Regions from separate parts of the Fictibacillus marinisediminis genome, predicted to be linked through region 2. Evidence: a T-box and tRNA genes for the amino acid it is inferred to sense, from the RefSeq annotation. Region 2 holds a T-box; the other holds one or more tRNA genes.
What was found. The T-box of region 2 lies ahead of argS (arginine--tRNA ligase). A T-box ahead of a tRNA ligase gene usually reads a tRNA of that ligase, here a tRNA-Arg.

Region 1: it has a tRNA-Arg gene. The T-box ahead of argS (arginine--tRNA ligase) is inferred to sense a tRNA for this amino acid. The anticodon was not compared.

What each region holds. Positions count from the first base shown of each region.
Region 1 is NZ_JAIWJX010000002.1:230,143-244,964, forward strand. Features, by position in the region: gene LCY76_RS01400 (Tex family protein) at 1-1,597, shown strand, start outside; gene cmpA (cortex morphogenetic protein CmpA) at 1,610-1,744, opposite strand; gene LCY76_RS01410 (SprT family protein) at 1,841-2,290, shown strand; tRNA gene LCY76_RS01415 (tRNA-Asn) at 2,445-2,519, shown strand; tRNA gene LCY76_RS01420 (tRNA-Ser) at 2,525-2,615, shown strand; tRNA gene LCY76_RS01425 (tRNA-Glu) at 2,621-2,695, shown strand; tRNA gene LCY76_RS01430 (tRNA-Asp) at 2,722-2,797, shown strand; tRNA gene LCY76_RS01435 (tRNA-Gln) at 2,834-2,908, shown strand; tRNA gene LCY76_RS01440 (tRNA-Lys) at 2,917-2,992, shown strand; tRNA gene LCY76_RS01445 (tRNA-Leu) at 3,021-3,105, shown strand; tRNA gene LCY76_RS01450 (tRNA-Leu) at 3,130-3,215, shown strand; tRNA gene LCY76_RS01455 (tRNA-Arg) at 3,255-3,331, shown strand; tRNA gene LCY76_RS01460 (tRNA-Pro) at 3,335-3,411, shown strand; tRNA gene LCY76_RS01465 (tRNA-Gly) at 3,420-3,493, shown strand; tRNA gene LCY76_RS01470 (tRNA-Ile) at 3,504-3,580, shown strand; rRNA gene LCY76_RS01475 (16S ribosomal RNA) at 3,751-5,300, shown strand; rRNA gene LCY76_RS01480 (23S ribosomal RNA) at 5,558-8,494, shown strand; rRNA gene rrf (5S ribosomal RNA) at 8,558-8,673, shown strand; gene LCY76_RS01490 (trans-sulfuration enzyme family protein) at 9,436-10,578, shown strand; gene LCY76_RS01495 (amino acid permease) at 10,680-12,062, shown strand; tRNA gene LCY76_RS01500 (tRNA-Met) at 12,212-12,288, shown strand; tRNA gene LCY76_RS01505 (tRNA-Asp) at 12,324-12,399, shown strand; gene thiL (thiamine-phosphate kinase) at 12,615-13,598, shown strand; gene tsaE (tRNA (adenosine(37)-N6)-threonylcarbamoyltransferase complex ATPase subunit type 1 TsaE) at 13,608-14,063, shown strand; gene tsaB (tRNA (adenosine(37)-N6)-threonylcarbamoyltransferase complex dimerization subunit type 1 TsaB) at 14,060-14,752, shown strand; gene rimI (ribosomal protein S18-alanine N-acetyltransferase) at 14,762-14,822, shown strand, end outside.
Region 2 is NZ_JAIWJX010000002.1:4,069,800-4,084,621, forward strand. Features, by position in the region: gene LCY76_RS21230 (zinc-binding dehydrogenase) at 1-618, opposite strand, end outside; gene LCY76_RS21235 (winged helix-turn-helix transcriptional regulator) at 745-1,035, shown strand; gene LCY76_RS21240 (MarR family winged helix-turn-helix transcriptional regulator) at 1,173-1,607, shown strand; gene LCY76_RS21245 (SDR family NAD(P)-dependent oxidoreductase) at 1,662-2,309, shown strand; gene LCY76_RS21250 (NAD(P)H-dependent oxidoreductase) at 2,332-2,856, shown strand; gene LCY76_RS21255 (GerAB/ArcD/ProY family transporter) at 2,920-4,032, opposite strand; gene LCY76_RS21260 (Ger(x)C family spore germination protein) at 4,052-5,266, opposite strand; gene LCY76_RS21265 (spore germination protein) at 5,256-6,872, opposite strand; gene LCY76_RS24240 (YczF family membrane protein) at 6,998-7,228, shown strand; gene LCY76_RS21270 (DNA alkylation repair protein) at 7,304-7,978, opposite strand; gene LCY76_RS21275 (DUF4405 domain-containing protein) at 8,080-9,033, opposite strand; T-box leader at 9,158-9,374, shown strand; gene argS (arginine--tRNA ligase) at 9,750-11,438, shown strand; gene LCY76_RS21285 (DeoR/GlpR family DNA-binding transcription regulator) at 11,727-12,506, shown strand; gene LCY76_RS21290 (four-carbon acid sugar kinase family protein) at 12,503-13,822, shown strand; gene pdxA (4-hydroxythreonine-4-phosphate dehydrogenase PdxA) at 13,819-14,822, shown strand, end outside.

The sequences.
Region 1 (14,822 bases), 3.8 Mb from region 2:
GCTGCAAACGTCATTGAAGAAAAATGGAGAGGACGAGAAAAAGGTATATGAAATGTACTATGAGTACACTGAGCCTGTTCAGAAAATCGTTCCTCACCGTATTCTTGCTGTAAACCGGGGTGAAAAGGAAGACGTTCTAAAAGTGGATATTGAGGCTCCTTCGGAGAAAATCATTGAAAGACTCAATCGCACTGTAATTAAAAATTCCTCTTCACCGGTGGTATCATTCCTAAAAGAGACCATTGAAGACAGCTATAGAAGGCTGATTGCTTCTTCTATTGAACGCGATATCCGGAATGAACTAACGGATAAGGGTGAAGAGCAGGCAATCCACATTTTCTCTGAGAACTTAAGGAACCTTCTTCTTCAGTCTCCATTAAAGGGAAGAATGGTACTCGGTGTGGATCCTGCTTACCGGACAGGCTGCAAACTTGGTGTGGTGGACGAGACCGGAAAGATGCTCCATATCCAGACGATTTATCCTACACCGCCGAGGTCGGAAGTGCAAAAATCCGAATCAGTGGTCAAAGAACTGATCGCAAAGTATGGCATACATGTCATTGCCATCGGAAACGGAACAGCCTCAAGAGAAACGGAACAGTTCATTGTCAATACGATTAAAAGCATTGAGGAATCTGTTTCTTATATCATCGTAAACGAGGCGGGCGCCAGTGTTTATTCAGCTTCTGCTATCGCAAGGGAAGAGTTTCCAGAACTGCAGGTCGAGGAACGCAGTGCGATATCCATCGCTCGGAGACTGCAGGATCCGCTCGCTGAACTGGTGAAAATTGATCCAAAGTCTGTCGGTGTGGGACAGTATCAGCATGATGTCTCGCAAAAACGTCTGAACGAATCTTTAACCTTTGTCGTGGAAACAGCCGTGAACCAAGTGGGTGTTAATGTGAATACCGCTTCCTCGTCCCTTCTTCAATATGTAGCAGGCTTGTCCAAGACCGTGGCACAGAACATTGTAAAGGTAAGAGAGGAAAAGGGGAAATTCGTGAAGCGGGAAGAATTGAAAAAAATTCCGAGGCTCGGTGCGAAAACCTATGAGCAATGTATCGGCTTCTTACGGATTCCTGACGGGAAAAACCCGCTTGACCAAACAGCCATTCACCCGGAGAGCTATAAAGAAACACTCCAGCTTTTGAAGGAAATAGGCAGTGAACTTCAGGAGATTGGCTCAGAAGATTTAAAATCCAAGCTGAAAACCATTGATATAAAATCAATGGCAGCCAAATTAACGATTGGGGAACCGACTCTTCAGGATATCATTGACGGCTTATTGCGGCCTAACCGGGATGTCCGGGAGGAATTATCAAAGCCGCTGCTGAAAACGGATGTGCTAAAGCTTGAAGATCTGGAAAAAGGGATGGAGCTTGAAGGAACCGTCCGGAACGTTGTTGATTTTGGGGCTTTTGTAGATATTGGTGTGAAACAGGATGGCCTTGTTCATATTTCTAAACTGGCCAAACGCTTTGTGAAGCACCCGATGGATGTCGTGAGTGTCGGCCAGGTTGTCACCGTATGGGTAGACAGTGTCGATCTGGCGAAAGGGAGAGTGGCGTTAACTATGCTGCCGCCAGATGCCCAGTAATCCTCGCTGAATTTATGGCAGAGTGTTGCTTTCAGTCGTGCAGTTCTTTTGATTATAAAAAAACCAGCATTGATTTAAAAGACGGATCTGATAACGGTCTTTTTGATAGTAGGCTTTTCTAAGTTGCTTCTTAAACCATGTAGGCATAGACAAAACCTCCACTTATTCAAGCGTGATTTAGTCTATGTCTCATGGCTTGTTGATGTGACCAACTTTTTGTTTTAGAAGGAGAAAGGAAAAGAAATGGAACAAAAGGAACTACAACATCTTGTTGAACATCTTTCACAGGATTATTTCCAAAAGCGCTTTCGGCATACCGCCCGCTTTAATGCCCGGTTGAGAACTACTGGAGGGCGATATTTGCTGAGGTCCCATGATATAGAGATCAATCCGAGGCAGCTGACTGAGTTCGGCTATGAAGCGCTCGTAGGCATCATTAAACATGAATTGTGCCATTACCATCTCCACATAGAAGGCAGGGGCTATAAACATCGGGACCCGGAATTTAAGCAGCTTCTGAAGAAGGTTGGCGGGCTGCGCTATTGCGAAGCATTGCCTGGAGCCAGGACAACACAGCCGTATAAATATCTTTATATATGTTCAAACTGCAAGCAGCAATATAAGCGTAAGCGCAGGGTCAATACGGCTAAATATGTATGCGGAAAATGCAGAGGGAAATTGATTTTAACTTAAAGCTAAAAAAGTGTTGACTAGAAAGTCTGATCTGTGTTAGATTAATAAAGTCGCTGAAAGGCATCTTGTCCTTACATAGACAAAATAAATTTCAAAAAACATATTGACTTTTGAGGCTGAACAAAGTATGATATTAAATGTCTCAAAAACACATTCCACAGTAGCTCAGTGGTAGAGCTATCGGCTGTTAACCGATCGGTCGTAGGTTCGAGTCCTACCTGTGGAGCCAATTACAGAGAAGTACCCAAGTGGCTCAAGGGGCGCCCCTGCTAAGGGTGTAGGTCGCTAACGCGGCGCGAGGGTTCGAATCCCTTCTTCTCTGCCAGTTGTGGCCCGTTGGTCAAGCGGTTAAGACACCGCCCTTTCACGGCGGTAACACGGGTTCGAATCCCGTACGGGTCACCAAACGATTTTCTTACAAACATAAATATGGACTCGTGGTGTAGTGGTTAACATGCCTGCCTGTCACGCAGGAGATCGCCGGTTCGACCCCGGTCGGGTCCGCCATTTTTTCTCAAACAACATACATCAACATGAAATTATTGGGCTATAGCCAAGTGGTAAGGCAACGGACTTTGACTCCGTCACTCGTAGGTTCGAATCCTGCTAGCCCAGCCATCTTTCATGAGCCATTAGCTCAGTCGGTAGAGCATCTGACTTTTAATCAGAGGGTCGAAGGTTCGAGTCCTTCATGGCTCACCATCTTAATAATAGCAGCACAAACACACATGCGGGTGTGGCGGAATTGGCAGACGCGCTAGACTTAGGATCTAGTGTCTTATGACGTGGGGGTTCGAGTCCCTTCACCCGCACCATTTTTTTAAAACTTTAATTGCTTTGCGGTCGTGGCGGAATGGCAGACGCGCTAGCTTGAGGGGCTAGTGGGGGCAACCCCGTGGAGGTTCGAGTCCTCTCGACCGCACCAAAGCTTCTCATATAACATTTAAATAAAGAAATAAAATATGCGCCCTTAGCTCAGCTGGATAGAGTGTTTGACTACGAATCAAAAGGTCGGGAGTTCGAATCTCTCAGGGCGCGCCATAACGGGAAGTGGCTCAGCTTGGTAGAGCACCTGGTTTGGGACCAGGGGGTCGCAGGTTCAAATCCTGTCTTCCCGACCATCTTTTTCGCGGGTGTAGTTTAGTGGTAAAACAAGAGCCTTCCAAGCTCTGGTCGTGAGTTCGATTCTCATCACCCGCTCCATTTAATTTTTGGGCCTATAGCTCAGCTGGTTAGAGCGCACGCCTGATAAGCGTGAGGTCGATGGTTCGAGTCCATTTAGGCCCACCATTTTTTAAGGGCAATGCACTTGACATCCGCTCTTCTAATGGATATAATAGTTAAGCTACACTAACAAGTAGCAAATGTTCTTTGAAAACCAAACAAAAGCCAGGTAAGTCAGGGATTTTACAATCCCATCAATTTCTTATTTTTAAACATTAAGAGCTATATCAAACACTTTATTGGAGAGTTTGATCCTGGCTCAGGATGAACGCTGGCGGCGTGCCTAATACATGCAAGTCGAGCGAACCAAAGAGAGCTTGCTCTCTGAGGTTAGCGGCGGACGGGTGAGTAACACGTGGGTAACCTGCCTGTAAGACGGGGATAACTTCGGGAAACCGAAGCTAATACCGGATGATAAAGAGAAACGCCTGTTTCTCTTTTGAAAGTCGGCCTTGTGCTGACGCTTACAGATGGGCCCGCGGCGCATTAGCTAGTTGGTGAGGTAACGGCTCACCAAGGCGACGATGCGTAGCCGACCTGAGAGGGTGATCGGCCACACTGGGACTGAGACACGGCCCAGACTCCTACGGGAGGCAGCAGTAGGGAATCTTCGGCAATGGACGAAAGTCTGACCGAGCAACGCCGCGTGAGCGATGAAGGCCTTCGGGTCGTAAAGCTCTGTTGTCAGAGAAGAACAAGTACCGGAGTAACTGCCGGTACCTTGACGGTACCTGACCAGAAAGCCACGGCTAACTACGTGCCAGCAGCCGCGGTAATACGTAGGTGGCAAGCGTTATCCGGAATTATTGGGCGTAAAGCGCGCGCAGGCGGTTCTTTAAGTCTGATGTGAAAGCCCACGGCTCAACCGTGGAGGGTCATTGGAAACTGGGGAACTTGAGTGCAGGAGAGAAAAGTGGAATTCCACGTGTAGCGGTGAAATGCGTAGAGATGTGGAGGAACACCAGTGGCGAAGGCGGCTTTTTGGCCTGTAACTGACGCTGAGGCGCGAAAGCGTGGGGAGCAAACAGGATTAGATACCCTGGTAGTCCACGCCGTAAACGATGAGTGCTAGGTGTTGGGGGGTTCCACCCTCAGTGCTGACGTTAACACATTAAGCACTCCGCCTGGGGAGTACGACCGCAAGGTTGAAACTCAAAGGAATTGACGGGGGCCCGCACAAGCAGTGGAGCATGTGGTTTAATTCGAAGCAACGCGAAGAACCTTACCAGGTCTTGACATCCTCTGACCATCCTAGAGATAGGACTTTCCCCTTCGGGGGACAGAGTGACAGGTGGTGCATGGTTGTCGTCAGCTCGTGTCGTGAGATGTTGGGTTAAGTCCCGCAACGAGCGCAACCCTTGACCTTAGTTGCCAGCATTCAGTTGGGCACTCTAAGGTGACTGCCGGTGACAAACCGGAGGAAGGTGGGGATGACGTCAAATCATCATGCCCCTTATGACCTGGGCTACACACGTGCTACAATGGGTGGTACAAAGGGTTGCAAAGCCGCGAGGCCGAGCCAATCCCAAAAAGCCACTCTCAGTTCGGATTGTAGGCTGCAACTCGCCTACATGAAGCCGGAATTGCTAGTAATCGCGGATCAGCATGCCGCGGTGAATACGTTCCCGGGCCTTGTACACACCGCCCGTCACACCACGAGAGTTTGTAACACCCGAAGTCGGTGGGGTAACCTTTTAGGAGCCAGCCGCCGAAGGTGGGACAGATGATTGGGGTGAAGTCGTAACAAGGTAGCCGTATCGGAAGGTGCGGCTGGATCACCTCCTTTCTATGGAGACATGAGTGCACTTTGATGCCTCATGAACTTACCTGAGCTTTTGTTTGGTTTTGAAAGAACATCGTTTCTTTCAAACAATAGAGGTTATGTGACGCATTTTTTTGCGCGCACGGACCATGTTCCTTGAAAACTAGATAACGAAACATCCAAACAAAGCCAACTAATTCATTAGTTGTGCGCTGATTATGCAAGACCCATGATCTAACGATCATGTGAAACGATTCAGCTGAAAAGCTGATTCGGTTAAAGGTTAAGCTAGAAAGGGCGCACGGTGGATGCCTTGGCACTAGGAGCCGAAGAAGGACGGGACGAACACCGATATGCCTCGGGGAGCTGTAAGTAAGCATTGATCCGGGGATTTCCGAATGGGGGAACCCACCATCCGTAATGGGATGGTATCCATATCTGAATACATAGGATATGAGAAGGCAGACCCGGGGAACTGAAACATCTAAGTACCCGGAGGAAGAGAAAGCAAATGCGATTTCCTGAGTAGCGGCGAGCGAAACGGAATCAGCCCAAACCAGAGGGCTTGCCCTCTGGGGTTGTAGGACACTCAACATGGAGTTACAAAGGAACGGGGTAGATGAAGCGGTCTGGAAAGGCCAGCCAAAGAAGGTAACAGCCCTGTAGTTGAAACTTCGTTCCCTCCTGAGTGGATCCTGAGTACGGCGGGACACGTGAAACCCCGTCGGAATCCGGGAGGACCATCTCCCAAGGCTAAATACTCCCTAGTGACCGATAGTGAACCAGTACCGTGAGGGAAAGGTGAAAAGCACCCCGGAAGGGGAGTGAAAGAGATCCTGAAACCGTGTGCCTACAAGTAGTTGGAGCCCATTAACGGGTGACAGCGTGCCTTTTGTAGAATGAACCGGCGAGTTACGATAACGTGCAAGGTTAAGCTGATAAGGCGGAGCCGCAGCGAAAGCGAGTCTGAATAGGGCGCCATAGTACGTTGTCGTAGACCCGAAACCGTGTGATCTACCCATGTCCAGGGTGAAGTTCAGGTAACACTGAATGGAGGCCCGAACCCACGCACGTTGAAAAGTGCGGGGATGAGGTGTGGGTAGGGGTGAAATGCCAATCGAACACGGAGATAGCTGGTTCTCCCCGAAATAGCTTTAGGGCTAGCCTCGCGGCTAGAGTCCTGGAGGTAGAGCACTGATTGGACTAGGGGCCCCCACAGGGTTACCGAATTCAGTCAAACTCCGAATGCCAGAGACTTATCCGCGGGAGTCAGACTGCGAGTGATAAGATCCGTAGTCAAGAGGGAAACAGCCCAGACCATCAGCTAAGGTCCCAAAGTATACGTTAAGTGGGAAAGGATGTGGAGTTGCCCAGACAACCAGGATGTTGGCTTAGAAGCAGCCACCATTTAAAGAGTGCGTAATAGCTCACTGGTCGAGTGACTCTGCGCCGAAAATGTACCGGGGCTAAACGTATCACCGAAGCTATGGATTGTACCGTAAGGTACAGTGGTAGGGGAGCGTTCGAAGTGCAGTGAAGTCAGACCGGAAGGACTGGTGGAGCGCTTTGAAGTGAGAATGCCGGTATGAGTAGCGAAAGACAAGTGAGAATCTTGTCCATCGAAAGCCTAAGGTTTCCTGAGGAAGGCTCGTCCGCTCAGGGTTAGTCGGGACCTAAGCCGAGGCCGAAAGGCGTAGGCGATGGCCAACAGGTTGAAATTCCTGTACCACCTCCTTTCCGTTTGAACGACGGGGGGACGCAGGAAGGTAGGGAGAGCGCGCGATTGGAAATGCGCGTCTAAGCAGTTAGGCTGATTGTGAGGCAAATCCCGCAATCGTGAAGGCTGAGCTGTGACGGCGAGGGAAATTACAGTACCGAAGTCCCTGATCCTACACTGCCAAGAAAAGCCTCTAGTGAGGAAAGAGGTGCCCGTACCGCAAACCGACACAGGTAGGCGAGGAGAGAATCCTAAGATGATCGGGAGAACTCTCGTTAAGGAACTCGGCAAAATGACCCCGTAACTTCGGGAGAAGGGGTGCTCTGATAGGGTTAACGCCCGAGAGAGCCGCAGTGAATAGATCCAAGCGACTGTTTAGCAAAAACACAGGTCTCTGCGAAGCCGCAAGGCGAAGTATAGGGGCTGACACCTGCCCGGTGCTGGAAGGTTAAGAGGAGGGGTTATCCCTTACGGGAGAAGCTCTGAATTGAAGCCCCAGTAAACGGCGGCCGTAACTATAACGGTCCTAAGGTAGCGAAATTCCTTGTCGGGTAAGTTCCGACCCGCACGAAAGGTGTAACGACTTGGATACTGTCTCAACGAGAGACCCGGTGAAATTATAGTACCTGTGAAGATGCAGGTTACCCGCGACAGGACGGAAAGACCCCATGGAGCTTTACTGCAGCTTGATATTGGATTTTGGTACAGTTTGTACAGGATAGGTAGGAGCCTGAGAAGTCGGAGCGCCAGCTTCGATGGAGGCGTCGGTGGGATACTACCCTGACTGTATTGAAATTCTAACCTGGAACCGTGATCCGGTTCGGAGACAGTGTCAGGTGGGCAGTTTGACTGGGGCGGTCGCCTCCTAAATTGTAACGGAGGCGCCCAAAGGTTCCCTCAGAATGGTTGGAAATCATTCGCAGAGTGTAAAGGCACAAGGGAGCTTGACTGCGAGACCTACAAGTCGAGCAGGGACGAAAGTCGGGCTTAGTGATCCGGTGGTTCCGCATGGAAGGGCCATCGCTCAACGGATAAAAGCTACCCTGGGGATAACAGGCTTATCTCCCCCAAGAGTCCACATCGACGGGGAGGTTTGGCACCTCGATGTCGGCTCATCGCATCCTGGGGCTGAAGTAGGTCCCAAGGGTTGGGCTGTTCGCCCATTAAAGCGGTACGCGAGCTGGGTTCAGAACGTCGTGAGACAGTTCGGTCCCTATCCGTCGCGGGCGCAGGAAATTTGAGAGGAGCTGTCCTTAGTACGAGAGGACCGGGATGGACACACCGCTGGTGTACCAGTTGTTCCGCCAGGGGCATAGCTGGGTAGCTACGTGTGGACGGGATAAGTGCTGAAAGCATCTAAGCATGAAGCCCCCTCAAGATGAGATTTCCCATCACGTTAAGTGAGTAAGACCCCTTAGAGATGATGAGGTTGATAGGTCTGGTGTGGAAGCGTGGTGACACGTGGAGCTGACAGATACTAATCGGTCGAGGGCTTATCCTTAAAATAATCAGAAGTTTGGATGAAGAAGTTATCTAGTTTTGAGGGAATATACCTCAAAATATGTCTGGTGGCGATAGCGAAGAGGTCACACCCGTTCCCATACCGAACACGGAAGTTAAGCTCTTCAGCGCCGATGGTAGTTGGGGGCTTCCCCCTGTAAGAGTAGGACGTTGCCGGGCAAGAACGAAGCACTGCTGGAAAGATTCCAGCAGTGCTTTTTTGTATGTTCTTTTTTGTGACAATGATGGGTTTGGCATGTAAAGGGTGAAAAGTCGCACGTAAAGTCTCCATTCCCGCATGTAAACATTTCAAAGTCGCACGTAAAAGGGCCGAAGCCGCATGTAAACCGTACAAACCCGCAAGTAACGATCCCGAACCAACAAAGTAGAACCTTCAAATCCTTATCCATTAGCCACAAAAAGAGGATTTTTAAAGAGAACACGAAAGGATAAAGCCTATACAAACTAATTACTTGTTCTATTTTTCATAAAACCATCGAGGGATCAACCCAATAAGTATGAAAATGACGTGATATGCAAGTAAATCTTGTCGAATCGCAAGTAACGGCTGTGAAATCGCAAGTAAACGCTGTCGAATCGCAAGTAAACAAGCCAACGCCGCAAGTAAACAAGCCGAAGCCGCAAGTAAACCCACCAAAGCCGCAAGTAACGATCCAAATCGCCCAAGGAAGACCAAGAAAGATCGCCTAAATTACCCTCATTTGATCTCGAACCCTCAAAATTACATCAAAAAGAAGCCACCCCGTAAGGGAAACCCCACAAAATCTATAAAAAGACCCCCCAATTAGTTTTTTTCTTCACTAACCCCCTTTCCACACACCAGCCAACGCAGTATCTCTGCAATTTTATTAAAAAACACACATAACTCTCTTACAGCAGATATGGTATGATAGGTGAAATTATGGCTGAAGAGGTGTTAGCATGAAGGATAAAAAGTTTGATACAAAAGCTGTTCATTTTAGTACAATCCGGGAGTCGGCAGTGGCAAGCAAGGTACAGCCTATTTACCAAACCACTGCCTATTCATTTAAAGACCTGGATGACATTGAAGAGTATTTCAGAGGAAACAAGCCGTACTTGTATTCACGGGTGGATAATCCGAACAATGATGATTTAGCTGCGGGAGTAGCACGGCTGGAGGAAGCACCATCAGGAGCAGCGACGTCTTCTGGGCTTTCAGCTATCTTATGTGCAGTGCTCGCTGTTGCGCAAAATGGTGATCATATAGTTGCCTGTGATGACTTATATGGCGGTACATATCATCTGTTTGCTTCAGAATTGAAGACGTTTGGCATCGATGTAACTTTTGTTTCGTTTGCGGATCAGCAATCCATTCAGGAAGCTATTCGGCCAAACACAAAGATCCTCTACTCTGAATCCATCACGAATCCATTACTAAGAGTAGAGGACATTACGGGAATGGTTGAGCTGGCCAAGAAAAATAATATTGTCTCCATGATCGATAATACATTTGCGACACCATACTTAATCCAGCCGTACGTGCAGGGAGTTAACGTGGTGATACATAGTGCAACCAAGTATATTGCAGGGCATAGTGATGTAACCGCAGGTATCATTGCAGGAGATCAAAATATTATAGCGAAGGCCAAAGAAAAGATGGCGAACCTGGGCTGCAACCTTGGACCGTTTGATGCATGGCTGGCTGCCAGAGGACTAAAGACACTTAGTGTGAGGATGGAACGGCAAGTGAAAAATGCGGCTTCTCTGGCTCAGGTTTTAACAGAACATCAGGCCGTTAAAAAGGTTTATTATCCTCAGTCTGCAAACGAAAAGGGCAACGGAGCCATCGTTACCGCTGAACTGAGTGAAAAAGCTGATATCGAGGCGTTTTTTCAAAACTTATCGTGGATCAAAATAGTTGCAACATTGGCGGGTGTAGAAACGAGTGTGTCCTATCCACTGAGAACATCACACCGTTCCATGCCGGCAGAGCTTATAAAAAAGCTGGGCATTACGAAACATGTAGTGAGGATTTCTGTTGGCATTGAAGATATTGAGGACATTACATATGCTTTTACAAATGCCCTGGATCACTCTTTGTAAGGTAATTCATGGTAAATTATCTGATTTGTCGAATTTGTGAAAATGTGATAGAATAACCATGAAAGCGCTTTACACAGAAAGCAAGGAGGACAACAAGATATATGAAGCAACAACAGGAATTACACCGTGGATTGGAATCAAGACATATTACATTAATGTCACTTGGTGCCGCAATTGGTGTCGGGTTATTTTTAGGTTCTGCGAATGCTATTAAGCTTGCTGGTCCTGCTATACTCGTTGCTTATACTATTGCGGGCGCCGTAATGTTTTTGATTATGAGGGCTCTTGGAGAAATGGCCATTCATAATCCGGTAGCTGGTTCGTTCAGCCGATATGCAAAAGACAACCTTGGTCCGCTTTCCGGTTATATCACAGGCTGGAACTACTGGTTTTTATGGGTGGTTACCTGTATGGCCGAAATTACAGCAGTCGGAATCTACATGAAAGAATGGTTTCCTACTGTGCCGGGCTGGATATGGGCACTGGCTGCATTGGTGATTATGGCTGCGGTTAACTTAATTACCGCAAAAGCCTATGGAGAATTTGAATTTTGGTTTGCTCTAATTAAGATTGTCGCTATTATCGTTTTAATTGTTACAGGTTTAGGCATTATTCTATTCGGTTTTGGAAATCATGGAATCGCTACAGGGATCAGCAACCTCTGGAATCATGGAGGATTTGCCCCTCATGGAATCAAAGGTATTTTAATGTCCATGCAAATGGTCATGTTCGCCTTCTTGGGCATTGAGATGATAGGTGTTACGGCGGGAGAGGTTAAAAACCCGAAAAAGGTACTTGCCCGTGCCATCGACACCGTGTTTTGGAGAATTTTGTTATTCTACGTAGGTGCTCTTTTTGTAATCATGTCCATTTATCCATGGAATGAAATTGGCCCTGATCGAAGCCCGTTTGTACTGACATTTGATAAGATTGGGATTGCTCAAGCAGCAGGTATCATCAACTTTGTTGTTTTGACGGCAGCACTTTCAAGCTGTAACAGCGGTATTTTCAGCACAGGACGTATGCTGTTTAACTTGGCTGAGCAGGAACAAGCGCCATCCGGTATGAAGAAAATCAGCCGAAACGGTGTGCCATCAAAAGCTATTCTCGTATCTGCAGGAGCGCTGTTGATTGGAGTCGTTCTTAACTATCTATTCCCTGGTTCTGAAGTATTTGTCTGGATTACAAGTATCTCTACATTTGGAGCCATCTGGACTTGGGGAACCATTCTCTTGTCCCAGATGAAATTCAGAAAATCATTATCACCTCAAGAACTGAAGGAACTAAAATACAAAACACCATTGTATCCGTATGGTTCTTATATTGCTTTAGCCTTTTTGCTGATGGTGGTAGGAATCATGGGGTACTTTAAAGAAACACGAATCGCTCTTATCGTTGGACCGATCTGGATTTTAGGACTTGTTGCTTTTTATTATGGAAAAGGTCTTAATAAAAAGGATAATAAAGACGAGAAAGTGGCATAATAATTTTAAGTTGCACGTCAGTAAAAATTTACTGGCGTGCAATTATACAAAAAGGGTTGCGTGATTTCAAAATTCATGATATATTAATTATTGTCGACTCAGACATAAATAAGTTCGGATGGCAAAGTCAGCCGAATACATCATATCATCGCGGGGTGGAGCAGTCTGGTAGCTCGTTGGGCTCATAACCCAAAGGTCGCAGGTTCAAATCCTGTCCCCGCAACCAATTTAATTTATCTACTCCATGAGTAAATGATAAATGGACCCGTGGTGTAGTGGTTAACATGCCTGCCTGTCACGCAGGAGATCGCCGGTTCGACCCCGGTCGGGTCCGCCATTACTTTTAAAACGTAAACGAAACAATTTGTTTCGTGTTTTTTTATGTAAAAATAGGTTTTTTTCATAAAATAAGATAAACTAATAAAAGACACATAACCCTTAGGATCATTCGATGCCTAGGGCTTTTTTGTAAAAAAAAGCACAGGGATTATAGAATAAAAAATCAAAGGGCTTTTTTGTAAAAACGATCGTGAAAGTGGAAGGGTACATACGATGAAGGATGAATTTGAGTGGATTAAAACGATTAGTCCGGCCAGCCATAAACAGTCTTCGCTTATACAAGGAATTGGGGATGATGCGGCTCTCATAAAAGGTTCAGCGCTTGATCAGATTGTATGCCTTGATACGATGGTGGAGGGCGTTCATTTCACGCAAAGCACATTGACTCCGTTTCAGGTCGGCCATAAAGCGCTTGCCGCCAACATTAGCGATATTGCTGCAATGGGTGGTATCCCCCTCTTTTACTTGGTTTCCATTTCTATTCCGCCTTCATGGGAGGAAGGGGAGCTGTCCCAGATCTACAAGGGGATGGCTGCACTTGCTGAAGAATATGATATGGATCTGATCGGCGGCGATACCGTTTCTACGAAAGGTCCTCTTGTTCTATCTGTGACTGTATTGGGCCAGGTAGAGCAAGGAAGGAAGCTTTTGAGAAGCAACGCTGAACCTGATGATGTTGTTTTTGTATCAGGCCCGGTCGGAGATTCAGCAGGTGGATTGTCCCTGCTTTTAGAACGGTCTCACCAAGGTGAATTCAGCACAGTGGAAGCTCTCCTTGTTAAAGAGCATCAGCTTCCTTTGCCGCATGTGGGGGCAGGGAGGATCTTGGCGAAGTCCAACAGACGAGTGGCACTGAACGATATCAGTGATGGCATGGCCAGCGAAGCAAATGAGATCGCTGAAGCGAGCAGTGTTTCGATCACACTTTTTCATGATAAACTTCCAAAAAGTGCAGCCATCCAGCACTATCCCAGCAAGATGCAGGATGAATGGATGCTGTTTGGCGGAGAAGATTACAAACTGATCGGGACAATGTCTCCGGATGCCTTTCCTGAAGTGCAGGCGGCATGCGAAAAAGCCGGGATTTGTTTAACGGTGATCGGACGGGTGACAAAAGGGACACCAGGTGTGCTGCTGGACAGAGGAACTTCGATTGAAAAACTGTCGAAAGCGGGATATAACCATTTTTCTGATTGAGGTGCAGGTATGGAACAACTTTTAATAACAACAGCCTCTCCTGAAGAAACGAGTGAGCTTGCTGAGAAGCTTGGAACCTTGCTTGGGCCGGGGGATGTGCTTACTCTTGAAGGAGATCTTGGTGCAGGTAAAACGACATTCACAAAAGGTCTTGCCAAGGGTCTGGGTGTAAAGCGGGTGGTCAATTCACCGACATTCACCATCATTAAAGAATATAAGGGGCGTCTGCCTTTTTATCATATGGATGTATATCGTTTAGAAGACAGCGATGAAGACTTGGGATTTGAGGAATATTTTGAAGGTGAGGGAGTAACGGTGGTGGAATGGGCACAGTTCATTGCTGACCGGCTTCCGGAAGACCGGCTGAATATTGTGATCCGCCGCACGGGAGACGAAAAAAGGGAATTGAAATTTCACCCTGCAGGCGAACGATTTATTACGATATGTAAGGAGTTAGGGAAATGAAGGCCTTAGCCATAGATACATCGAACCTCGTCATGGGTATTGCTGTGGTTGATGGAGAGAAAGTCATTGGGGATTATACGACGAACCTGAAAAAGAATCACTCCATCCGGGTTATGCCGGCGATTCATGATTTATTGAAAGAAATGAATATGAAGCCAGCCGATCTGGACCGGATCATTACGGCGAAAGGGCCGGGATCGTATACAGGAGTAAGAATCGGGGTAACGGTCGCGAAAACGCTGGCCTGGGCGCTGAAAAAGGAGCTCGCAGGTGTTTCCAGTCTTGAGGTCTTGGCTCAGAACGGAAAATACTTCAATGGCTATGTCTGCCCGTTGTTTGACGCCAGGAGGACCCAGCTATATACAGGCTTGTATGGCTGTGAAGAGGGAAGCTTTCAAGCGGTAAAAGAGGACCGGCTTGCATTGAGGAGCAGCTGGCTCGAAGAATTGAAGCGCCTGGAGAAACCGGTTCTGTTTTTGGGGAATGATCTAGAGCTGCATAAAGAAAGTATTCTAGAAGAGCTCGGTGATCAAGCAGTGTTCGGCACGTCAGCTGATCATAACCCGCGCCCGTCTGAACTTGCACGAATCGGAATGGGGAAAGAACCAGAATCTGTGCATCATTTTGTTCCCAGCTACCTTCAGCTTGCTGAAGCAGAAGTGAATTGGCTGGCGGCACAGAAGAAGTAGGTGCAGACCATGGAGGAGACATACACATACAGGTTGGCGACGGTCAATGACTTGCAGGATATCATTGAGA
Region 2 (14,822 bases):
GCTCGTAATCTCCATCACTTTCGCCTTGATGTCCTCTTCACGGTAATCGATCACGTAATCGGCACCGAGCGATTTCACGTAGTCATGGTTGTGGCTTGAAGCCGTAGAGATCACCAGTTTGCCTGCGAGTTTGGCCATTTGGACGCCAAATCCGCCGACACCGCCTGCGCCGCCATGAATCAGGATCGTTTCCACTTGATCAAACGGGAGCTTGCGGAACAGTGATTGATAGGCGGTATATCCTGCTGTGGGAATTGCCGCTGCATCTTCAAAGGATACGCTGTCCGGAATGCGTGATACCGTGTGAGCCGTTACGACCGTGTATTCGGCGTATCCGCCCTTTTTCGTAAGATCACCGTGATAGACGACCCGGTCTCCTTTTTTCCATTGAGTCACTCCTACCCCTGTTTCAACGACAACACCCGCTGTATCAAGGCCAAGAATATGAGGATACGTCCAGTTTGGGTTTCCGTTGGTAGCTGTTTTGTAATCGACCGGGTTCAGGCCAACCGCATGTACCTCGATGAGCAGTTCCCCTTTTTTCGGTTTCGGGATTTCGACTTCCTCTACCTTCATGTTCTTCCATTGATTTTTGTCATGTAAAAGTAATGCTTTCATTTCTATTCGCTCCTTTATAGATTAAGGCTTCTATAGTTTTTCCTCGTACGGTATATAATATATACTGGTTTTATTGAAAACAAGGCACCATTTCGTAACCTGTCCAAAATAAGAGGAGGACTTGCAGTGAAACAGCTCCAACCTGAGTACACATGCGCCATCGATCTTGTCATCGACATCATCGGCGGAAAATGGAAGGTTTTAATTTTATGGAATTTAAATGAAGGACCGAAACGGTTTAACGAGCTGAAACGTTCGATGCCGGAGATCACACAGAAAATGCTCACCCAGCAGCTGAAAGAACTTCAGGAACATGGCTTAGTCAGCCGAACAGCATTAGGAGAATCACATGTGGAATACGCCACCACTGACATGGGGAAAAAGCTGCAGCCTGTTCTTTTTAAAATGTGCAGATAGGGTGATGAGTTCGCTGAACAAAACCAGATTACGATGAACCGCTGCTGGACATCCTATGATTTCATGAGTAAATAATTGTTGACGGCAGATTTGTTTTCGTGTTAATTTGTATATGCAAATGAAAGGGATGGATGACCGTGACCGAAGAAGAAAAAGTACTGATGCATTGTTTATATTTTACTGCCAGCCGTTTTGCAAGAAACATTACAAAATTGGCAGAAAAGACATTGGACGGCGGAGATCTGGCTCCCTCTTATTTGTACATGATCATGATTGTGAAGTTTAATCCGGATATTACCCAGAAAGAGCTGTGCAGCAAGCTGTCGATCGCTCCTTCCACAAGCACAAGGTTTATCGATAAGCTCGAAAAACAAATGCTCGTGAACAGAAAGGTGAACGGCAAAGAAACGCACATTTCACTGACGGAAGAAGGGGTAAAGGTCTATGATCGTTTCCGCGCTTCGTTAAAAGAGATGTTTGCCAGCTATTCTGACGTGCTGGGCAAAGACTTCAGCCTGGATTTAAGCAAGATGCTTCATGAAGCAAGCAACAAACTCGAAGAAGAGCATTAAAAATTTTTACCTGTTCATTTGTATATACAAACATTTTTCAAGGAGGTTGGATGGATGACTGAAAAAGTGATCGTTATCGTCGGTGCAGGCCCAGGGATCAGTATGGGAGCGGCGAAAAGGTTTGGACGTGAAGGGTTTAAAGTCGCACTTATCGCAAGAAGGCTTGAAGCACTTCAGGAGTATGAAAATGAACTACGAGCTGCCGGGATTGAAGCAAAAGGCTTCACAGGAGATGTTTCTTCGGAAATCAGCTTAAAAACGGCGATTTCTGCTGTCGTTGATACGTTTGGCCGAATTGACGTACTGCTTTACAATGCTGCTTCCGGCAAGCCTGGTAGGCCGACCGAACTTACCGCTGAAGACCTTGTCCGTGATTTTAAAATCAGTGTGGCCGGGGCATTACTAAGTGTGAAAGAAGTCCTGCCGCATATGGAAAACGGATCCATTCTGCTGACTGGCGGTGGATTGGCTCTTCAACCGTATGCTGATTATGCTTCATTAGCTGTCGGAAAAGCGGGAATCCGCAACCTGGCGTATAGCCTAAGCCAGGAATTAAGCGAAAAAGGCATCTATGTGGGCACCTTGACGGTTAAAGGGTTTGTTAAAGAAGGAACACCTTTTTCACCAGAACATATCGCAGACACTTTTTACACGATGAACCAAGAGCGCTCTGAGACAGAAGTCGCTTTTGAAGGAAAATAAAAAAAACCTAGGAGGAAATCAAATGAAAACTTTAGTTATTGCCGCTCACCCAAATATGGAAGGATCACTTGTAAACAAAACATGGATGAATCGTCTTCGTGAAGAAGAGGATGTAACGGTTCATGAATTATATGCTGCCTATCCGGATGGAAAGATTGACATGGAGCGTGAACAAGAGCTTTTGCTGGCACATGACCGCATCGTCTTCCAATTCCCGCTCTACTGGTACAGCAGCCCTGCTTTATTAAAAGAATGGCAGGATGTTGTGTTGACTTACGGATGGGCTTACGGCGCTGAAGGCACTAAATTGAACGGCAAGGAATTCATGCTTGCGATCTCAACCGGCGGACCGGAAGAAGCGTATCAAGCAGGAGGCTACAACAACTACAGCCTTAGTGAACTGCTGAAGCCGTTCCAGGCGACTGCCAATCTGACTGGCATGCGTTACCTACCTGTCTTCAAAGTACAGGGCGTCCGCATGTTAAATGAAGCGCAAGTGAAAGAAAGCGCTGAAGCGTTGGCTGCTCAAATTAAAGCTCAGTTTTAATTGATATGGTGCCAGGCACCCCTTTTTGACATATGTCAAAGAGCGGTGCCTGGCACCGTTTTTTTAGTTTGCCTTTTGATTTTTACTTTTATTCTTATTTTTAAAATACGCCACGATGAAGACAATGATAGGGAAAATGTATTGAAAAGGAAGATGCAATAAGAGCGGAACGATCCCGATTCCTTCTTTAATATGCTCAGAATAGTTGCTTGCCATTGTCATGGACATAAACAGTACGACAAGCCCGAGCGGATAACTCAGCCTGGAAGCCGGTTTTACGTTGAAGAGGTTCGCCGTCCCTATTACAGCCACGTACAAAAAGAGACTTATCTTAAAAAAACCTCCCACGACTAAAGCAATCATGAAATAGACGTCCAGGCGCTCCAAAAAATCGGCGACCTGGATGGTTTGGATGGTGCTCAGCAAAGGGAATTGAGACAGTGCTGTAAGATTCACACCAAGGATGCTGATATTGAACATCATGACCAGAGCCAGCGACAGCCCACTGACCACAGTGGCAAGCACACTGGCGTTCCTCAGCTTTTTGGCATCCTCCACATAAGGAAAAATCATCGTAAACACAAGGAGTTCTCCAAAGGGAAAATACATGGACTCTTTTAGGGTGGTTTTAATAATCGGCTTCCAGCCGTTTTCTAGCACAGGCTGCAGGTTGTGGATATCAATTACTCCAGAGAATAATACGAGGATCACACCAGATCCTGCCAACAAATAAATGAAGACCAAAAAGAGTTCTCCTGTTCTCGCCAATACTTCAATTCCTTTTGAGACGGTATAGATAATGACCAGGATCATTAAGGTGTTGGCGATTAAAAGGGGTGTTTCAATGTAAGCAAATGTCAGCAGCATGGTGCCAAAATCCCGCAGGACCCTTCCCGCGATATAAAGGTTATACAGCATGTACAAATAGGCAATCGGACGCCCGATTCCTTTGCCTACAACCTTTTGAAGGTATTCTGTCGGCAGCATGTCCGGGTAAAAACAATACAGCCGGTAACAGATGAAAAAAAGCCCTAATCCCCCAAGCATCCCAAGCAGGATAACGATCCACGCATCCTGCTTGGCTTCGATCCCCACCGCTACAAGCAGGGCACTGCCCAGCTCAAATAATAGAACAAGGGCAAACAGCTGATATGGTGTTATTCTTGCTTTTTCCATTGCTTTGCCCCCCTTCTTTTTATTTCTCATCTGTGAGATAAGAATTGTTCCTCAGAGCGGTTTGGCGAACGAAGGCATGGACCTTCACCTTAATGTTTGCTTTCGAAAAATAATCCTCCTCCCATTTTCCCGAAATCCTTTTCCATGTGTCAGGCTGCGAACGATGGACCGTATCCCCGAAGCCGAATATATCGGTTTTTTTATGTTGTGCCTCTTTTATGGCGCTTCTAATCTCTGCAGCGATCTCCTTTTCAAAACCTTTCTCCAATTGTGCGATCACATGCGGGTCTTTAAGATTGACAGGAACATCCGTTCCCCCAATATTTCCTTCGGTTTGTACACTGACAGTAAGCTGGGTACTTCCTTTCTTAACGGAAGAAGAAATCTTCGTGTTCTGCCGGAGTACTTCAAAAGCAATCGCTTCCTTCCTCCCCTTTTTGTTTATATTGACTTCTGTTTTTTGAGTCTTGTTCATCACCCAGACGGCTCCTTTGGCTTTCCTCCCATAGAGCCAGCCCTTAAGCTTTCCGCCTTTAAATAAAGCCAGGCCATCAATTTGGGGAGCTGCCTGGGGTGTTGACTGCGTTATGTTCTCAACGCGTTCTCCGATCGCACTAGAACCCTTTAAATAAAACCCGCTGATGACGGGCTGTTTTCCGTCATCCAATAAATCTTTTACCACATCCAATAAGGTTACATTGATCGCCTGCCCCCATACTCTTTCGGAGAACCTCAACAGTTTGATCACTTTGTTCGCTGGAACTTTATCGATAGCTGTCAGTGTTTTTACAATATCACTTGCCTTTGTTTTATGAGCGATCACGATGGTTGCTGTTTTCCGGAACGTCGCATCCCGGTCAAAGGCATCCAGGATGGGATTCAACCCTTTTTTCTTCGCCAATTTGTCACTGATGACAAGCAGATTCGCATGGGCATAATAGAGGTTTCGCGAAACTTTGGTAGACATGCGGCGGCTTAACTCATCCATATTATCCCCTGTTGTCGAATAGACGGAGACCGCATTTCCGCTGCCCCCACCTCCCCCTTGGAACCCTCCTGTCACATTGCCTGGATTAACAAATTGAAAGGTGCCTAAATATCTTCCTTTTTTATCAAGATCAATGCCCACCGCAGAGACGAGGGCCAGATCGTTCAGCTCTTTTTTGCTCCAGCAGCCTGAAAGCAATGAAAGCAGCAGTCCCACTGTGATAAAAACGATCACGCTACGTCTCATTTTGATCACCTTCATTTTCTGTAACCAGAATCCGTCTCTGTTCCGGCTCCGGTTTGCTCATATTGTCTCCATCACGCTGCTGGTTGGGTCCGCTGATGTAGGCCGGCCGTTTCGTTCCCGTCCACATGGGAGCCCGAATAAACGTGTCTCCTACCTCTGCAGGGATGAATGGAGCAAGAGGAGACATGTAAGGAACGCCGAAAGATCTTAGGCTGCATAAATGAACGACCAGCATGATAAAGACTAAGATCATGCCATAAAAACCAAAGGTAGCGGCACTGATCATAAAAATAAAACGAAGCAGACGGGCCGATATCGCGATCGCAATGGACGGAGTGGCAAAACTGGCGATCGCGGTAATTGCTACGATAATGACCATGGCAGGCGATACGACTCCCGCCTGAACCGCTGCCTGTCCGATAACAAGGGCACCGACGATGGAGATGGCAGACCCAATCGCTTTAGGCATTCGGATTCCTGCTTCCCTCAGGATCTCAAACGTAACTTCCATGATGAGTGCTTCCACAAAACTCGGGAAAGGAACGGCTTCCCGCTGTGCGGCGATGGCAATCAAAAGCTGAGTCGGAATCATCTCCTGATGGAAGGTCGTTGCGGCAATATAGGTCGCTGGTCCGATGAGCGAGATAAAAAAGACCAGAACCCGTAATAATCTTATAGCGGTGGAGATGTAAAAACGTTCGGTGTAATCTTCAATCGACTGAAAGAACTGCACAAATACGGCAGGTCCGAGAAGAACGAACGGTGTTCCGTTAACGAAGACTGCAAAGCGCCCTTCCAATAGATTGCCCGCAACCGTATCCGGACGCTCGGAATAGTACAGGGTAGGAAATGCTGTAATGGATTGGTCTTCAATGAGCTGTTCGATATACCCGGACTCCAGAACTCCATCGATATCGATTTTATTAAGCCGTTTACGAAGCTCAACAATCACCTCATCCTTCGCTATTCCTTTGATATACATGATGGTGACGTTGGTTTTGGTCACTTTTCCAATTTTCATGGATTCGGTCCATAGCAGGGGATTCTGAATCAGTCTTCGGACCATGGATATGTTCGTTTCTATATATTCTGTAAATCCTTCTCTTGAACCTCGGATCGCCCGCTGTGTACTCGGTTCTTCAATGGAACGTTTTTCTCCGCCTTCTGTACATGCCCGTACGGCCGAATAATAGCCATCGACAAAAATAATCGTGTCCCCCGCCATGAGAGATTCGAACAAGACAGACCAATCATCAACCTGTTCTATGTTTCCAAGAGGCATGATTTCTTCCACCATCGCTGCCAGATTTTCCTGATCTGCCACATGAGCACCTGGTTTCAGGATCGATTCGATCAAAAGATCCTGAATGGTCTGCTGGTCCGTTATCCCTTTCACATAAACAATAGCGGTTCGGGCTTGAAACCGGGGAGAATGGTTAAACGTTCGAATGATAATCTCACTGCTGTTCCCTGTCTGTGTTTTAATGATCTCAATATTCTCATCAAGTACAGGAGAAATGGGAAAAGAATTAGGCTTTTTTGGCTTCTCATGCTCTTGAGAGGGTTGATTCTTTTGAAGTTTTTTCTTTTTGAAAAAAGAAGGCATAAGAGGCACAATACCTTTCTACGTGATTTTCTTTTAGGGTTTCCCTGGCTCCTCTTCCTTATTCTGTCCTCTCTTAATGGATAGCGTTCATTTTGGAGATACTAGGGGCGGAGTGTGATGGAACGATGAAAATTCTGGGTATTACCCTATCGATGTTTATACTGTTGACATGTTTCTCTCTGACTTTGGATATCTACGAAGGATTTGATATGAAAACAGCGATCCTTAATGCCTTGTCTCCTTTCAAAGTAATGGAACTCATAGAAATCTGTGTTGTGGTGTTATTGATTGCTTTATTTTTTGCCCAATCGGTCTTCCAGCTGTTCACGAAGTTCAAAAGCCAAAGGAGATCATAGAGCAATAAAAAAACGGTGCCAGGCACTCGCTTTTGACAGATGTCAAAACGCAGTGCCTGGCACCGTTTCACCGTTCTAGGCTAACTGTATATTCTTAAGGGCTTCTTTTCTGCTCAAGGGCTGGAGTTCTGTGGAGTTGACGAACTCGACAACGTAATCGGGGTTGGTCTTGGCATATTCCCTCAATGCCCAGCCGATCGCTTTGCGGATAAAGAACTCTTTGTTCTCCTTCTGCTGCTCAATAACGTATTTTAAGATGTCTTCGTTCGTATCTTTTTTATAGCCGAGCTGATAAAGAATCGCGGTCCGGTTCAGCCACATGTTCGGTGAATGAATCCATTTCTCCACCAATTCCTGTTCCCGATGCTTGAACGTTTGTATGTAATGTCCCATATGGTGCTTGGCGATATGATCCACCGTATCCCACCACGACTTTTCAGTGATCGTGTTCTCTAAAGCTTTAAGATCGTCTTCCTGCATGCCCTTCTTCAGCTTGTCCACAAAAAACATGCCCATGTACTGCATTTCCCGTTCTCTGTAGTTCCAGCATTTCTTCGTCATTTCGGGGATGCTCATCTCAGGCAGCCCGTACATTTTCACATGATTCTTCATAACCTCTTTCATAATCGGTGACTTCAAGCCATAGAAGGTAAATTTATTCTTCATGTAAGACTGCATCTTTACCGCATCGGCCGGATTCTGCCTGCTTCGTATTTCTTCATGCAAGGTTTCAAGGTACGTCATCGTCATCTCCGTTAACCCCCTCAACAGTAGTTCCCTAAATTATAACAGAAAGGGTGCCAGGCACCAGCTTTTGACATATGTCAAAACGCGGTGCCTGGCACCCTCCATTAACTCAACCTCTTCTTTCTTCTCCCCAAAAACTTTCCGCCATAGTAAGCCAGCACGGCGAAGACCGCCATGACCCCGGTATAGGTAGCAATGACAGACAGGGCGCTCACATCGCCCCCGAAGCCATGCTCCCGGCCTCCAAAGTCTTCCCGTTCGCGTCCGCCTCCCATATCATCGTCACCATCGAATCCAGAAGGCCGTTCTCCCTTGCTGAACGATCCCGGTGCCGGCCTTCCCGATTGACCGCCATCACTCGTTCCGCTTGCCTGCTCTCCAGGACGCGGTCCGCCGAATTCCTGTCCGCCGCCGTCTCCATCCATGTCAGGCCTCTGCCCGAATGCCCCCTTGCCACCTTCAGCCATCGCCGGCTGCCCGCCGCTTGAAAAGATGCCGAACACACTCACCGACCGTGAAATAAACCCTGTTTCAAAGATCTGAAAGACACCAAACAGCAGAACAACTGCCATCGCTCCATTAGCCGTCCAGCCCATCCATTGTTTCGGTTCCTTAATGGAAAAGATGCGGTTCCAGATGTTGATGACCCATTTCCAATGCATGCCGACATGAATTCCCACAATGATCAAGGTCAAGAACGATAACGAAATGTGCAGCATCTTAAACCATCCTTCATTTCCTATATTAGTATTGGGAAAGAGCACCCTTGAAACAAAAATTCCGCTTACCATAATGGTGGTCATACATACTAACAGTACAAGATTTAATCCATAGCTAAACCGTGTTTTTCCTGGCAATTTCTTATCGAATAGTTTCAAAGAAACATTCTTGATCCATCGCCAGTTCAAGGCCATGTGAGTCAGAAATGCAACCCCGATCACCGTTCCTGCCACTTCGTGAAAAGTCATCCCGCCAAACACTCTCTTGTTAAACAGCAAAACAAACGTAATACTCATCGCCAAGTCCAAACCAAACTTTACATAATTGTTCTTTTTCATCTTTCATCACTCCTGTCCATTTCTTCCTAGGAGTAACTCTAAACGGGTTTCCTTAAGATAACCTTAATTTTGAAAAATTTGGTTGCTTCCTTTACCTTTCTTCTATATAATCACAAAAAACAATACCTTTTCGATGAGGAAGAGAGTAATCCTGCATGCAGAACAAAGCGAGTCAGGGACGGTGAAAGCCTGACGGATGCTGTACGATGAACCGCACTTCTGAGGAGCCAGCCTAAACAGTAATCCGTATGGCGGCCGGGGAGAACCCCGTTATTAGCATTAAGTCGGTTCTTTATTGAACAATAAGAGTGGTACCGCGGGTCATACATCCCGTCTCTAATTTTAGAGGCGGGATTTTTTTATTTTTGCTGGCTGGATCGTTCTTCTGCAATAAACGCGTCGGATTCTGCCGAAAGGTGTCGCGTATAAACCGGTTGAAAATAAAGGAGTGGATTTTGAACATAAATCAGGTTTTTTGAACATAAATCGGCATTTTTGAACATAAACCCGTAAATTTGAAAATAAAAAAACTGGCATGACGACTTTGCATTTAAAAGGGGCAGATCCAGCGTCCGAATTCCCCGCAAAAAGGTTTAAAGGAAACAATAATAACCATCCAACACGGATGATTAAGAACCACCGCTTAAAAATTTATTCAAAATCATTCATTTTTGCTTAAAAAATAACCTTATTTCAAAAAAAGGCGGTCGAACATAATGTCGGAGCTAAAAAAAGAATTTGCCCAAATCATCGCAAATCAGCTTAATGATGTTCTTAGCTTAGAAAAAATTGAGAAACTCATTGAAAAACCGAGGCATTCGGTTCAAGGTGATATTGCTTTCCCTTGTTTCACTCTCGCAAAAACGCTGAAAAAAGCGCCGCAGCTCATCGCGTCAGACCTCTCTTCTCAAATCAGCACCCCGCTGTTTGAAAGAGTGGAAGCGCAGGGTCCCTACATCAATGGTTTTTATAAAAGAGAAGCCGTCAGCAAGGAAATCGTGACGGCAATCCTGAAGCAGCATAACGCTTACGGATCAGCAGCCATCGGCAACGGAGAACACATCACGATTGATCTCTCTTCCCCGAACATCGCCAAGCCGTTCTCCATGGGCCACCTCCGCTCGACCGTCATCGGAAACGCGCTCGCCAATCTTACCGAAAAGTGCGGCTACAAGCCTGTCCGTATCAACCATATCGGCGACTGGGGAACTCAATTCGGCAAGTTGATCGTCGCTTACAAGCGCTGGGGAAGCGAAGAAACGGTGAAGCAGAATCCGATAAAAGAGCTGCTAAGCCTTTATGTAAAATTCCATAAAGAGGCCGAATCACAGCCTGCCCTTGAGGATGAAGCGAGATTTTGGTTTAAAAAGCTCGAGGACAAAAATGAGGAAGCAACAGCGCTATGGAAATGGTTCCGTGATGAATCGCTTCAGGAGTTTTCAAAAATCTACTCGCTGCTGGATATTGAGTTTGATACGTACCACGGCGAGGCTTTTTATAACGATAAGATGGAAAACACGGTTGCTCTTTTAAAGGAAAAAGGACTGCTTACACAATCTGACGGTGCGAAAGTTGTGAAGCTCGATGATTCCGGCCTTCCTCCTTGCCTCATCAAAAAATCAGATGGCGCTACACTCTATGCGACCCGGGATCTGACAGCAGCCCTCTATCGCCAGGAAATCTATCATTTTGTGAAAAGTCTGTATGTCGTCGGTCACGAACAAAGCCTGCATTTCCAGCAGATCTTCCTCGTTCTTCAGAAAATGGGCTATCACTGGGCCGAGGAGATGGTCCACATCCCGTTCGGCTTCATTTTAAAAGACGGGAAAAAGATGTCGACCCGAAAAGGCAAAGTCGTTCTCCTGGAAGAAGTCATTCAAGAAGCGATCACACTCGCCAAGAAGAATATCGAGCTTAAGAATCCAGGCCTTCCCAACAAAGAGGAAGTAGCAAAGCAAATCGGTGTGGGATCGATTATTTTCCACGATTTAAAGAACGAAAGACTGAACAATATCGAGTTTTCACTTGAAGATATGCTGAAGTTCGAGGGGGAAACAGGTCTGTATGTTCAATATGCACACGCACGTGCCTGCTCCATCCTGAGAAAAGCAGGAAACGTGAGCGGTATGAACACCGGGCTTGATGACGACTATAGCTGGGAGCTGGTAAAAACGCTCATGGCGTTTCCTGATGTCATTCAAAAAAGTCTCAGACTCTATGAACCTTCCCAGATTGCCAAGTACTTGATCAATGTGGCTCAGGAGTTTAATGCATTTTACAGCCACATTAGAGTGCTTGAGGAGGATGAAACCCTCGCCAGCCGTGTCTCACTCGTTAATGCCGTAACCGTCGTACTAAAAGAAGGTTTGCGCCTTCTCGGCATTAAAGCGCCCGAAGAAATGTAACTTTTAAACTCTCTTATCTCCCCTGATAAGAGAGTTTTTTATTTGATTGGAGCGGAAGGTGCGAGACTCCAGCGGGACGAGCGGGACAGGTGAAACCCGCAGGCGCCAGCGCCGAGGGGTTCAGCGCACGCCCCGCGGAAAGCGAGCGTCCTGGAACGGAAATCAACCACTTCCAAGGACAACATAGGCTAAGAAAACAGCCTTTTTATAAATATTCTGAAAAAAACCTTGCATAAATGAACATAAAGTAACATAATTGAACAAAAGATGATGATAAGGATGAACAACATGCTCCCGTTAGAACGAAAACTAGAAATCTTAAAACGAACCGATAAAGAAGGAAAAGTTCAAATTGAACAGCTGGTTGGAGAATTGAACGTTTCTGGTATGACGATCCGAAGGGATCTGGCCCAGTTAGAAAAGGAAGGGAAAGTCATCCGGACCCACGGAGGGGCTGTTGCGGTGAACCCGCTCATCCCGGAGACCCCCTATCAAAACAAATCGATGACGAGGGTGAACCAAAAACACCTGATCGCCAAGTATGCGGCAAGCCTGATTCCGGAGGGGGCACAGATTCTATTAGACTCCGGGACAACCACTCTGGAGATTGCCAAAGTGATCAAATCCAGAGACGACTTAACGATTGTGACAAACGATCTGAAGATTGCCGCTGAACTGATCGAAAGTCCATCGGAGATCATCTGTACGGGCGGCACCCTGCAAAGAGGAATTGGTTCGTTCGTGGGCCCTCATGCGCAGGACCTGCTTAATCAGATCCGAGTCGACCTTTTATTCATGGGCACGCACGCTATCAATCTTGAAAAAGGGCTGACCGCTCCAACAATGGAAAAAGCCTTGATTAAGAGATTGATGGCTGACGCAGCCACTACAACTTGGGTCGTAGCAGATTCTCAAAAGTTCAACAAAAGCTCTTTTTCACAAGTATGTTCTCTGGAAAAGATAGAAGGCATCATTACCGATGCAGAATTAACACCTGAAGATGAGGTGCGATATGGAGAAATAACCTCCATATATACCGTAAAAGAAAACGAGGTGAGTCATGGATGAGAATTGCAGTGATCGCCGATGATCTGACTGGCGCCAACGCGACGGGAGTACTTCTGACCAAACAAGGTATATCAACAGCAACCATCCTGCATGGCTTCTCCCCGCAAACGGCCTATAACTATGACGCGATCTGCATTGACACTGACAGCCGCTACACCCCGAAGCACGTAGCGTACAAACGAGTTTCAGATATTATCGGCAGCCTGTCGGGACAGGGCGTAGAGCTCTTTTGCAAACGCATCGACAGTACAGGCCGGGGAAATATTGGCGGTGAAATCGATGCCTGCCTGGATGCCTTGGGAGAAGATTCCGTTGCCGTCGTTATGCCGTCCTATCCTGTGTCTGGACGAACGACCGTTGGAGGCTACCTGCTTGTGAACGGCACGCCAGTCCAGGAAACTGACGTGGCTAAAGATCCGCAAGCACCGCTGAACGAGTCGCACGTTCCTTCCATTATTAGCAGACAATGCGCCAAGCCTGTGGCCACCCTGGAGATGAATGAAGTCCTGCAAGGATCGTTCCAGCTCACTTCCTGCCTTCAGGAAAAAATCAGTGATGGCAGCCGGGTCATCGTAGCAGACGCCGTGAATGAAGAACAGATAGAAGCTGTCGCCAAAGCGATGGCGGCTCTGGATGTGACGTTCGTTCCTGTCGATCCGGGACCGCTGACTGCCGCTTATGTAAAGGAAAAATACAGCGGTTCTCCCTTCACACCGAAGATTTTGCTCACGATCGGCAGCTGTACGTCGGTAACTGGAAAGCAGATTCATCATCTGGCTGAAAACCTGCCGCTTCATACCGTTTATATCGATCCTTTAAAACTGGCAAGGGATGAGAATGGAGAAAGAGACGCAGAAATTTTAAGAGGAATGAACGAAGGGCTGCGGCTGCTGGAGGAACAAGCAGTTGTGCTGGTTACGACGTTCCAGGAGGATGCCCCGCTGCTTGATCTTCGGGTAATTGCCAAAGAGCAGCTCACAACCGAAGCATCACTTGCCAGAAGGATTACAGACGGCCTTGCCATTATCAGCCAGAGAATCATCCAAAAAAGCAGAACGAGCATCAGCGGATGTTTTTCAAGCGGAGGAGATGTGACTGCTTCAATATGCGCCGCCGGCAAAACCCATGGCATTCAGCTGCTTGACGAGGTGTTTCCTCTAGCCGCCTACGGAAGGTTTATCGGCGGCTACCTCGACGGCCTGCCTGTCGTAACAAAAGGCGGCCTGGTAGGCAGTGAATCTGCGATTACAGAATCCGTTTTATTTTTACAGCGGCAGCTCACAAAAAAGACAAATGAAAAGGAGATATTATCATGACACAATATACTGCTAAACCAATCATTGCCATTCCTATGGGGGATCCTGCCGGAATCGGGCCTGAAATCAGTGTTAAGGCACTCGCTAAAAAGGAAATCTATGACCTTTGCCGCCCTGTTCTAATCGGGACAGCCTCCGTTGTTGAACAGGCAATGACCTTTGCTGGTGTTTCTCTTGGGCTGAATCCCATCAATGACCCCGCAGAAGGAAAATATGAATTCGGAACAATCGATATCGTTAATCTTGAGAATATAGATATCAGCCAGCTGAAGATCGGAAAGGTTCAGGCGATTTGCGGCCAAGCCGCTTTTGACTATATTGAAAAAAGCATTGCCTTTGCCAACAATGGGCAGGTTGACGCCATTGCCACCACACCGATCAATAAAGAATCCTTGAAAGCCGCAGAAGTGCCGTATATCGGCCATACCGAAATGCTTGCCGGCCTAACGGGTGTAGACGATCCGCTAACCATGTTTGAAGTACGTTCATTGCGAATTTTCTTCCTGACACGACACTTATCACTGAAGGATGCGATCGGCCAGATTACTGCTGACCGTGTGCATGATTATTTAGTCCGCTGTGACGAAGCACTAAAGCGTCTTGGAATTGAAAGTAGAAAAATGGCGGTAGCCGGCCTGAATCCTCACAGCGGTGAGCATGGACTGTTCGGCTCGGAAGAACTGGATGAGATCGGCCCGGGGATTGAGCGTGCGAAGCAGCAAGGCATCAATGCATTTGGCCCTGTCCCTGCAGATTCTGTTTTCCATCAGGCACTTCACGGAAAATATGATGCAGTGCTCTCCCTTTATCATGATCAGGGGCATATCGCCGCTAAGATGACCGATTTTGAACGTACGATCTCCATCACCAATGGCTTGCCGTTCCTTCGTACATCAGTCGACCACGGCACAGCGTTTGACATTGCAGGCCAAGGGATCGCGGGCTCTGTCAGCATGGAGGAAGCCATCAAGCTCGCTGCTCAATATTCTGTTCATTTCCG